One region of the Lysinibacillus zambalensis genome, then DNA from elsewhere that is predicted to be linked to it. Evidence: a T-box and tRNA genes for the amino acid it is inferred to sense, from the RefSeq annotation. Region 1 holds a T-box; the other holds one or more tRNA genes.

Region 1 (5,889 bases):
AGATGATGAATATTATATTAATGCTTTACAAATTTTCGGAATCGATGGTTTGAATGAACTTTCCAAACAGGAAGCAATTGAAAAAGGAAAGAAAGAGACTGAACATATTTTAAAATATTTACATGAGAAGTTTCCTGGTTTTGAAAATGCAGAAGTTGTGAGTTATCCGGAGGAACTATACGTCCGCGAAACAAGACATATTTGGGCAGAATACCAATTACCGATGTCTGATGTTTGGAAGAATAGTGATCATTGGGATAGCATTGGCGTAGCTGCGTATCCAGTTGATGTACAAGCTCAAACGCCTCATGATTATGGATATGTTATTTCAGCTCCAAAACAATATGCCATTCCTTTCCGTTCTTTAGTGCCGAAAGAAATCGATGGCTTGCTTGTTGTAGGTCGTTCTGCAGGTTATTCATCACTTGCAGCGGGGAGTGCACGTGTCGTTCCAACGGGTATGGTGACAGGTGAAGCAGCTGGAGCAGCAGCAGCATTAGCGATTAAAGAAGACGTAACCTTTAGAGCATTGAGCAAGGACAAAAAACTCATCAATACTTTACGGGAAGATTTGAAGAACCAAGGAGCCTTTGTAGATCCTTTTGAAATGGATTATCCTTATAAAGATGAATGGTATGATAAATCTATTCAAACTTTAATCAATTACGGTCTTGTTGTCGGTGGTTATTCGAATAACTTAAATGTTGAAGATACGGCAACAAAGATTAAGTTTGCGAAAATGCTAAAAGAGGGCGTTCAACGTGTTAGTCCAGAGAAAATGAACGAGCTAAAGGATAAGCTGGATGTCGTTATCTATAAAGTAGCTAAAAAAGAAAAAAGCCCAATTAAAAGAGATGAAGTTGCAGAATTCTTGACGGAAGTATTAGTAGGCAAGTCAAGTGATAATAACTGGGATGTATTGCTTGAAAAAGGGATTATCAGTGAAAAATTAGCAAAAAGATTAACGGAAAACAAGGAACTAAAATTAAAAGAGTTGTATGCGATAATGGCTGATGTCATCCATTATTCAGAAAAGGAACATACCCACTAATTAGTGGGGAATGTTCCTTTTCCTTTTAGTTATCGCATTCATGTATTCGTAATATGCTCTATCACTTTAAGTGCTCCATTTGAATCGATTCAATTATTTAAAAATGAAAAGACGGTTGACTAAAAAAAAGAACTCCTGTAAAATATTTTGAAATTACAGATAAATTCGATGATAAAGAGAGTAGTTTATGGAATTACTGGAAAGCGAATTAGGGATGGTGTGAGCCTAATGCAGAAGCCATAAATGAAACGCACTTTGGAGAAGGTTCTCGAATTAGTAGTAGAGAATATCGGGGAGTCACCCCGTTAACAATGGAAAGTGGTCATATTATATGGCAACTAGAGTGGTACCACGGGATAACTATGCTCTCGTCTCTATTTTAGAGACGAGGGCTTTTTTTATCTTCATTTAGTATGAATTGTGCGCGCACAATTCAAAATCCGGACACTTTGTTTGTCTACAAGAAAACGGGAGGAGAATGAATATGAATACACAAATTGCAAAAAGTATAGCTGTGGCATTAAATAATGTGCTGTCAATTATTGAAATTCAAAATTTACTGGAGAAACCAAAAAAATTGGACTTAGGGGATTTGGCATTCCCGTGCTTTACGTTAGCCAAAAAACTAAGAAAATCCCCTCACACTATCGCGTCCGACAAAAAAAATAATATAAGCTGCGATTTCATACAAGAAGTTCAAGTAGTAGGTGGTTATGTCAATATTTTTTATCATCAGCCAACGATTACTCAACAAGTTCTTTGCAAAATTGTAAAAGAGAAAAATTTATACGGGACTCAACAAGAGTCAAAAGGGAATATAGTACTGGATTTTTCTTCACCTAATATAGCGAAGCCTTTTTCTATGGGCCATTTACGTTCAACAGTAATCGGTAATGCTTTGGCTAATATCGCCGAGAAAAACGGCTACAAAGCAATTCGCATTAATCATTTGGGTGACTGGGGAACGCAATTTGGTAAATTAATCGTCGCATATCAAAAGTGGGGAAATCAAAAGACGATTGAAGCTGCCCCAATAGAGGAACTGCTGAAAATTTATGTAAAATTCCATGAAGAAGCGGAGCAGGATGATTCACTGAATGAACAGGCACGTACTGCATTTAAAGCATTAGAAGATGGGGATGAAAAGACGTTAGCTCTTTGGCAATGGTTTAGAGATGCATCACTCGAAGAATTCAAAAACATTTACGAATTGCTTGGAATTGGCTTTGATTCATTCGCTGGAGAAGAGTTCTATAATGACAAAATGGCTGCTGTTGATAAGGAGTTGGAAGAAAAAGAACTGCTTGTGAAATCCGAGGGTGCTCATGTCGTTGAAATAGACAATATGCCTCCATGCTTAATAACCAAAACTGATGGTGCTACGCTTTACGCTACACGTGATTTAGCAGCTGCTTTTTATCGTAAACAACAATATGACCCTAAAAAATCATTTTATGTTGTAGGGCATGAACAGTCACTTCATTTTAGCCAATTATTTAAGGTCATTGAGAAGATGGGGTATGAATGGGCAAAAGACTTGCAACATGTGCCTTTTGGGATGATTTTAAAAGAGGGCAAAAAAATGTCGACGCGTAAAGGAAAGATCGTTCTATTAACAGATGTACTAACAGAAGCAATAGCTACGGCGAAGCGAAATATCGAGGAAAAAAATCCAAATCTAATGCATAAAGAGAGTATCGCACAACAGGTTGGTGTAGGAGCGGTCATTTTTAATGATTTGAAAAATGATCGTGTTCATGATATTGAGTTTTCTATTGAGCACATGATGAATTTTGAAGGTGAAACAGGGCCATATATTCAATATACGTATGCACGTATTGCATCTCTTTTGGCAAAAGCAGATGCATAAAGTTATGAAGTATCACTCGAACCATTAGGTGAGCAAGCATGGCCTGTTATTTTATTACTCGAACAGTTTCCGAAAGTAATTGCTAACGCCTTTGAACTAGCAGATCCATCACAAATTGCTAAATACGCTTTACAATTAGCGCGTCAATTTAATAAATATTATGCGCAAAATAAAGTATTGGTCAATGACAGCCAATTAAAATTAAGATTAGCATTTTGTTTATGTGTATCCATTGTGTTAAAAGAGTCGTTGGCATTATTAGGCATTGCCACACCTAAAAATATGTAAGTATGATTAGTGTGTCTACAACATCGTGCTAGCTATATCCTGCAACTAGTAATAGCTGTGGAAATTGACCATTACTAGAAAAAATGGTAAAAGAGTATAGTGAGAATTCAAAGGTCTTATCAAATTTCGTTGAATTTTTAACCGCATAATTAGAGAGAAGGTTTTTAGAAAGTATGGAGAAAAAGCAAAGGCGTGTTTCCATGGTACTTGTGGTTGTTTGTATTTTCTTAGTTGCGCTCAATATGCGCCCAGCAGTCACAGGAATAGGACCACTATTTAATGTACTTTTAGAATCACTCCATATATCAAATACGAAAATGAGCTTTTTAACATCTATTCCGGTGTTTTGTATGGGACTCTTTGCACCATTCGCAGTCCCATTACAAAGAAAACTTGGAACAAAAACAGCTATTACGCTATTAATAATCATCCTAACAATAGCAAATGGTCTACGCTTTTTAAAAGAAAGTTATGTACTACTTGTAGTCACAAGCTTTGCGGCAGGATTTGCCATTGCACTGATAGGACCTATATTAAATGCCTATATTAAGAAAAAATTCCCGAGTCGTTTTACTACGGTGGTTGGTATTTATTCATTTGGAATAGGAACAGGTGCAACATTGAGTGCGGCACTAACATTACCATTTTATAATCATTTTCATGAGAGCTGGACGATGGCACTTGGCTTTTGGGCAATACTTGCTATTATTGCTCTATGTATATGGATCCTGACAATACAAAATCAAGAGCTACCAGAGACAGCTGTATTTACAGAAAAAGTAGCACGGAATCCGTGGAAAAATGTCCGTGCTTGGACCATTTTAATTTACTTTGGCTTACAAACATCTTTGTTCTTCTCTATGATGTCCTGGTTAGCACCGATGTTACAGGATAAAGGCTTTTCCCTTGGCGCTGCAAGTACTATGCTAACATTTATGTCTATTGTACAAATGATTGGGAATATTTTGGTCCCTATATTAATGGAAAAATGGTCGAGTCGAATCGGCTGGCTCTTCTCCTTGGGGGTCTTTGGTATTTTTGGCTTTGTGTTGCTATGGGTAGGCTCAGGGGCTTTATTATGGATTGCGGTATTCATAATTGGTATTGTCTTAAGCGGCTTATTTCCAATCGGTTTATTACTACCATTGGATGAGGCAAGAAATGACGAGGAAGCAAATAGCTGGTCATCTATGGTGCTTTCAGGCGGCTTCATGATAAGCGCCATTATCCCTATACTGATTGGCTATTGCTATGATTTGACGGGTAATCATACATTTACTTATGCAATTTTTATCACTTTAATGCTAGGCATTATAGCTACTATCATTTTTCTTAAGAAAAAATAATGTGGAAACATGCGCAAATGTACGCGCATGTTTTTTTATGCTGTTTTCATGATTGATTTTGCCAAATAGGAACTATTGTTCTATAATGTGGAAGAAGTGAAATGGAGGACTATTTTATGAGACCTAAACTAACGAAAGATATAAGTGTAGATAGTTTTAACGATTTTTATTGGTTAAAGGAAGAATTGCAATCTTTTTGTAGAAAAAACGGAATAAGTGCTTCTGGTTCTAAAATAGAGATTGCCAATAGGATTGAAACATTTCTGCAGACAGGGGAGATTAAGAAGCCTGTCAGAAAATCAAAAGCGAAAAAAATAGAACAGCAAGTAGACTTAAGTCTTGATACAGTCATTACCGAAAGTCATCGTTGTAGTCAAAATGTAAGGGCGTTTTTTAAGACAGTACTCCCAAAATTTCATTTTTCAACCTATATCCAAAACTATTTTAAAAACAATGTCGGAAAAACTTATCGAGATGTCGTAGATGCTTGGAATAAAGAGGAGGAACGAAAGAAAGACCCTTCATACAAGAAAAACATTGCACCCCAATTTGAATATAATCAATTCATCCGTGACTTTTTTTCTGACCCGGAAAACCAAGGGAAAAGTCGTGAAGAAGCGATTGAAGCATGGAATACAATCAAGAAACTACCTGGAAACAATAAATATAAAAACAAATAATTAGTTTACGATGTTCATTATTATAGTGGTGTAATAATTAGTAAACAAGGTAGGTTGTTCTAACATGATTCGATGTTCAGCATATGGAATGATACATAATTTTTTAAGGGAAGCCTACCATTTATTTTCTAGAAGGGGACTGGGACCACCGTGTAAATAAAGTAATAGCGGGTTATCATAGTTAGTACCAGAATGAAAGATAGGCACTATTAAACAAGACAAACTCCAAAATAGTAATTACCTTCTTGGATTTATTTTAATCGACCATTCTCCCTAATTATGATTACTTCATATTTCGAACTATTTAAAGATCTTCAACTGAAACGTCATTTTGGTTTTAATCCATATCTAATTGAGGTGTCTTCTTCAAAACCACCTTTACATCAACATGAAAACGATATAACATCTTTTAAGACCCACTACATTGTCTCCAATTCACTTGTCGAAAAAACTTTAAATAGATCTACTAAAAAAAAATTCTTTTTTCAGCTACCTTGAACTCAACATGTCTTCCAAGCTCAGTAATTGAAGCGGGAGGCATCTTTTTTTATATCATTTTAACTGCAAACGATAAGTTATTTTCTATAGCAAAGATAATAAAGAGTCGTTTTTTATAGGTAGAACGAATTGAACATAAGACAAGAGCTTTATTTT
Region 2 (5,889 bases), on a different contig from region 1:
ACTCTTGCGCGACATTTTGAAATACTTCCGCGTACGTTGTTTTAAATGCCTTATCCATATTTTCAGCACCTGCATTTGGATAAAACGCATCATCTAAAATGCGCCCCAGTTTGCCATCTGGTAATGCCCCTTCAAGGCCTTGGCCTACCGCGATCACAACATCATTATTGCCTTTCCCCTGCCCAAACGTTGCTAAAATTAACACACCATTATTTTTTTGGGCATCACCAATACCCCAAGAGCGAATCATTTTTGTAGCATACATTTTTGGTTCTTGGCCATTAATATTATCTACTGTTACGACCATAATTTCAGCACCTGTACCTTTATCTAGCTGCTCTGAGTAACGATTGAGTTCTTCCTCCAGAGAGGCAGATAAAACATTTGCAAAATCATGAATATACGTATTTGCCATCGGCGTTGGCATTGCGGCATCTGATGTTCTAATAGATAAACTAAATATGAAGCCAACAATAGCAAGTTGGGCCATCAACCGTTTCATTATTGTTTACCTGAACCGCTAAAATCTATAGATGGTGCCTTTTCAGCACCGGCAGCAGCTTTAAAGTATTCCTTCTGTTCAAAACCAAACATCCCAGCAATTAAATTGCCTGGGAAACGTTTGACTGTTTTATTAAAAGCCTGCACTTCATTGTTATAATCTTCTCGGGCAACAGCTAAACGGTTTTCAGTCCCCGCTAATTCATCCATTAATTGACGGAAGTTTGCATCTGCCTTTAAATTCGGATAATTTTCTACAACTACTAGCAATCGACTAAGTGCTCCATTCAATGCATCATTGGCAACCGCTTGCTCCTTTGGACTTTGAGCATTTCCCATTTGTGCACGTGCGTCTGTAATGCTAGCGATAACCTCTTTTTCATGGTTGGCATATCCTTTTACAGATTCTACTAAGTTCGGAATCAAATCGAAGCGACGTTGTAACTGATTTTCAACCTGAGCCCATTTCGAATCAACGCCTTCCTCGGCCGTTACAAGGCTATTGTATTTTGGTATAAATAGTAAGGACATTACAACTAAAATAATAACGATAATTCCGATAGGTCCAAATATTTTTTTCAACTTTAAAACCACCTTCGCTTTCTTTTAGCTATCATTCAAAATCAGAAATACTATTTATTTTGATGATGAGCCATTCTTTTCATTACCACTAATGTGCAACAAAAAAAACATCTCTATTCTACATATATGCAAACGCATCAATACCGTATGAAATTTGTCTAACGTGCCATACTTAATATGTAACAAAACTATGATATATAGGAGGCGCTTTTTTTGACACAATCGTTTCAAAATGAATCATCAAACCAAACATCATTCAACCAGCAACAAAGCCTAAATCATGGTGGACATGAGGTAATGGACATGCATGAAACAATTGGCGAAATCATTGCTGGAATGAATCAATCCATCTTTTTACGTCAACATGTTAAGGATCCGGAGTTACTTAGCATTTTGGATCGCCAATATAATTTCACATTAGGTATGTATAACACAATTGTGGAATCATTTAAAACAGGGCATGATCCTACTGTACCTACAGGACGCTATCAAATGGAGACAGGAAATGATTTTAAATATGGATTAAATCCTGGCCAACCTAAAAAGCCTATGCAAAATGCAAGCGAGCTCAACGACGAAGCAATTTCTGGCTTCCTATTAGGTGCTCAAAAAGGGGCAGCAAAATGTATGACTGCTGCCGCAACTGAAACTACAAACCCTGTAGTTCGACGAGTTGTCGCTGATAGTATTCCCAACTGCATTGAAATGGCATACGAATTATCTATTTACCAAAATATGCATGGCTACTATCAAGTACCACAATATTCTCAACAAGATATGCACACGATGCTTAATTCGTTCGACACAACAACAAATCCCCTACATTAATAATAAAAAAACAAGAGCAGTCCCATATGTGATGTATCATCACAAGGGGCTGCTCTTATTTAATGAACTATAAATTTTCCTCGCTCGTTTTGCGGATTACAAAAAGCTTTTCTCTTCAACCACTAGCCAACACAATCTCTAACTCCACGGTCAAAACCCATTGCACATGTTACTTTTTTGCAAAAAAAAGAATCCCCTCAGATAGGATTCTTTTTTTCGACTAGTATAACTAGTCTTCACGTACAGTATGTTCACTAAAAAATAATTTGGAGTTGTTGCTTTTTTGAAGGTTTGAAAGGAACAGATACGGGAATAATGCCTACTAGGTAATATCCCCATTAATTTCCCTCTCTTTCTCCTCTAAGCAGGCTGCTAAACTACTTATTAGGAGAATTCGAGTTATAAAAATATATTAAATAATCAGTAAAATGGCGCCCTCGGAGGGAATCGAACCCCCAGTGCAAGAACCGGAATCTTACGTGTTATCCATTACACCACGAGGGCAATTGAGCACAAAAAAAAAGTACCCACTAGGCTTAACAAAAAGCATGATGTAGATAATCCTCATTTGAAGCATACCTGACAAAATAGTGTACTGTACTTTAACTTATGACCTTATTCATTATACAAACGTATTGCTCATAATTCAACTATAGAATGTAAAACATTTAAACTTTTTTTATCTTCATACAGTAAGTGTCAAAATACCTAGTAAATAAAATGTAGCCACCAATGTACGTCACGCATTAGAAAGGAATTTAATGTACGGGCTTCAGGCGCATCATTTATCTACGTAAAGGTAAAATTATTTTAATTTATTTCACTTTAACAGGGTTAATATTTGACCTTCCCTGACTATAATGTGTATGATAAGGATACAGCTGAATACGATGGAAGTTTTCAGCAAAAGTATTCGAATTTAGTTTTCTAAGGAGGATTTAACATGAATTTAATTCCTACAGTTATTGAACAAACAAGTCGTGGTGAACGTGCGTACGACATCTATTCACGACTACTAAAAGACCGTATTATCCTATTAGGAAGTGCAATTGACGACAACGTTGCTAACTCAATTGTTGCTCAACTCCTATTCCTACAAGCAGAAGATCCAGATAAAGATATCTTTCTTTATATTAACTCACCAGGTGGATCAATTACTGCCGGCATGGCAATTTATGACACAATGCAAATTATCAAGCCACAAGTACAAACAATTTGTATCGGTATGGCTGCATCTATGGGTGCTTTCCTACTTGCAGCTGGTGAACCAGGTAAACGTTTCGCATTACCGAATGCTGAAGTAATGATTCACCAACCACTAGGCGGTGCACAAGGTCAGGCAACTGAAATCGAAATCGCTGCAAAACGTATTTTATTCTTACGTGAAAAATTAAACGGTATTTTATCAGAACGTACAGGTCAACCACTTGAAGTCATTGCAAGAGATACAGACCGCGATAACTTCATGACTGCTGAGCGCGCAAAAGAGTACGGCTTAATCGACCAAATTATGGATCGCAACGACCGTAAATAAAAAAGACGAAAGGCATCTAAGGTTTATTCCTGAGATGTCTTTTTTGTTTGCTTTGATGGGTCTACCCTGATTCGGCTCTTCTTTCCGTCGCTTTGACCTTTCTATCCACGATTTTGTCGTTTCTATCCACGACTTCAGTACTTCTATCCGTCGCTTCGGTATTGCTTTCCGTCGCTTTACCCTTTCTTTCCGTCACTTCAGCTTTTCCATCCGTCGCTGCCCTTCTTTCCGTCACCCCGCACTTTCCATCCGTCAGCCTCTTCTTTCCGTCGCCTTAACTTTTCTTTCCGCCACTTCACCCTTTCTCCCATCGCTTCGACTTCGACTCTACTCCCTATCACTTCAATCTTCCTATCTCTCCCGTCGACGATCGATACAGGATAACATTGGCCTTCATTTTAAGTTGTACAAATATCCAACAAAAATGGGACTTGCTTTTTCAATATGAAAGCGCAAAAAAACTGCCCAATATGTAAGTTTTACCTCTCGGACAGTTTCTGCATTATACATTATGCGTTTTATTAATCTTCTTTTTCAATTAGAGCTGCTAATGCTGTAACCGCTTGCTCAGCATCGTTACCATCACCGCTAAGGACAACTTCTGTTCCTTTTGCAATGGCTAAGCTCATAACACCCATAATGGATTTAGCATTTACTTTTTTCTCGTCTTTCTCAAGAAAGATATCTGCGCTAAAGCGATTTGCTTCTTGTACAAATAGCGCTGCTTGTCTAGCTTGTAGTCCTAATTTTAATTTTACATGGACTCTTCTCTCGGTCATTCTTAAAACTCCCCTTTACTACCGTTCATCTTATTATTTTTATCTTACCTTACTTACTAGCAAAAGAACAACACGTACCTGAAAAGTATGAAAATTTAGCCACCAATTTTTTCGCCACTTCTTAATGCATCGGCAATCTCATCAATTTTACGTAATCGATGATTGACACCTGATTTACTAACCGTTCCACTTGATACCATTTCACCAAGTTCTTTCAGTGTTACATCTTGATATTCTACTCGTAATCGCGCTATTTCACGAAGTTTTTCTGGTAATTGATCGAGACCTATTGAATTTTCAATAAATCGTATGTTCTCTACTTGACGTAATGCGGCACCTATTGTTTTATTTAAGTTCGCTGTTTCACAGTTAACAATGCGATTAACACTATTTCTCATATCTCGTAATATGCGGACGTCTTCGAACTTCATCATTGCTTGATGAGCTCCAACAATATTAAGGAAATCGGAAATTTTTTCAGCTTCTTTTAAATAAGTTACAAAGCCTTTTTTTCGTTCAATTGTTTTTGCATTTAGCTCAAATTCATTCATCAAATCCATTAAAGCCTCGCCATGTTCTTTATATAATGAATAAATTTCTAAATGGTAGGCTGATGTTTCTGGATTGTTGACCGAACCTCCAGCTAAAAATGCTCCTCGTAAATATGCTCTTTTTTGGCCACCCTTTTTAATGAGCTCCCGAGAAATAGTATGATTAAATTGAAAGTCGTCTGAGATGATTTCTAAATCAATTAGTAGCTCACGCGCACCTTCTCTAACACGGCAAATGTATACGTTATTTTTTTTCAAACGCATTTTTTTTCTAACAAGCAACTCTACATTATATGGATATAGCTTTTTCATAATCGTATAAAGTCTTCTTGCGATTGCAGCGTTTTCGGTTTGTACGTCTAAGCTTAACTGCTTATTAGCGAAAGATAATGAACCATTCATACGAATTAGGGCAGATACTTCTGCTTTCATACAATGATTGTCCGCTTCTATTTGAGTTAATTCCTTTTTCGTTTCAGAAGCAAAAGACATATCACGCCCTCCTTTCAACCTTTTGTTCTATGTATATGCCATCTTATCATATACAATAAGCGCTTTATAATTCACTAACTTTTTGCCTCATAGATTTTTGCATAATCTACAAGCCATTCCGCAACATTTGCCGCATTATGACGAACCGTTCCATCAGGACGAATCGTGGCAATATCTCGTTGAATAACCTCTAATCGCATACTTTCGAGCTTGGCAACGTCGAACGTTACCGGCTCAGCACACTCTTCCTTATAAAGCTCTTTTACAGGATGAGGAAGCTTTACATCATTTACTAAAATAGAATCAATGAAGGCGTCTCCAACATGGTCATATATAGCTTTCACATGATCACCTGCTGTATAGGAAATGGTTTCACCTTTTTGAGTCATTAAATTACAAACGTAAATTTTTCTTCCTTTTGCCTTTACAACAGCTTCTCCAATTTCTTTTACAAGAAGGTTTGGAATTATACTCGTATATAAACTTCCCGGACCAATTAAAATATAGTCTGCACGATTGATTGCTCGAATAGCCTCTGGTAGCGGTTGCACGTTTTCAGGCACTAAAAAAACTCGATTAATTCGTTTTTTAGCCAAAGGAATTTTAGATTCACCTTCAATGA

The links. A T-box is a leader RNA that pairs with one kind of tRNA and senses whether it is charged. The one in region 1 lies ahead of argS (arginine--tRNA ligase), so its partner is inferred to be a tRNA-Arg.
Region 2: it encodes a tRNA-Arg, which carries the amino acid that the T-box ahead of argS (arginine--tRNA ligase) is inferred to sense. The anticodon was not compared.

The regions. Positions count from the first base shown of each region.
Region 1 covers NZ_JBEGDG010000001.1:80,096-85,984, forward strand. Annotated here, with positions in the region: gene ABNX05_RS00415 (FAD-dependent oxidoreductase) at 1-1,051, shown strand, start outside; T-box leader at 1,211-1,430, shown strand; partial or broken gene argS (arginine--tRNA ligase) at 1,530-3,209, shown strand; gene ABNX05_RS00425 (MFS transporter) at 3,383-4,555, shown strand; gene ABNX05_RS00430 (DUF6434 domain-containing protein) at 4,672-5,235, shown strand.
Region 2 covers NZ_JBEGDG010000028.1:3,970-9,858, forward strand. Annotated here, with positions in the region: gene ABNX05_RS23135 (TPM domain-containing protein) at 1-502, opposite strand, end outside; gene ABNX05_RS23140 (LemA family protein) at 502-1,083, opposite strand; gene ABNX05_RS23145 (spore coat protein) at 1,297-1,911, shown strand; tRNA gene ABNX05_RS23150 (tRNA-Arg) at 2,341-2,415, opposite strand; gene clpP (ATP-dependent Clp endopeptidase proteolytic subunit ClpP) at 2,855-3,445, shown strand; gene ABNX05_RS23160 (hypothetical protein) at 3,507-3,680, opposite strand; gene ABNX05_RS23165 (HPr family phosphocarrier protein) at 3,967-4,224, opposite strand; gene whiA (DNA-binding protein WhiA) at 4,320-5,267, opposite strand; gene ABNX05_RS23175 (gluconeogenesis factor YvcK family protein) at 5,342-5,889, opposite strand, start outside.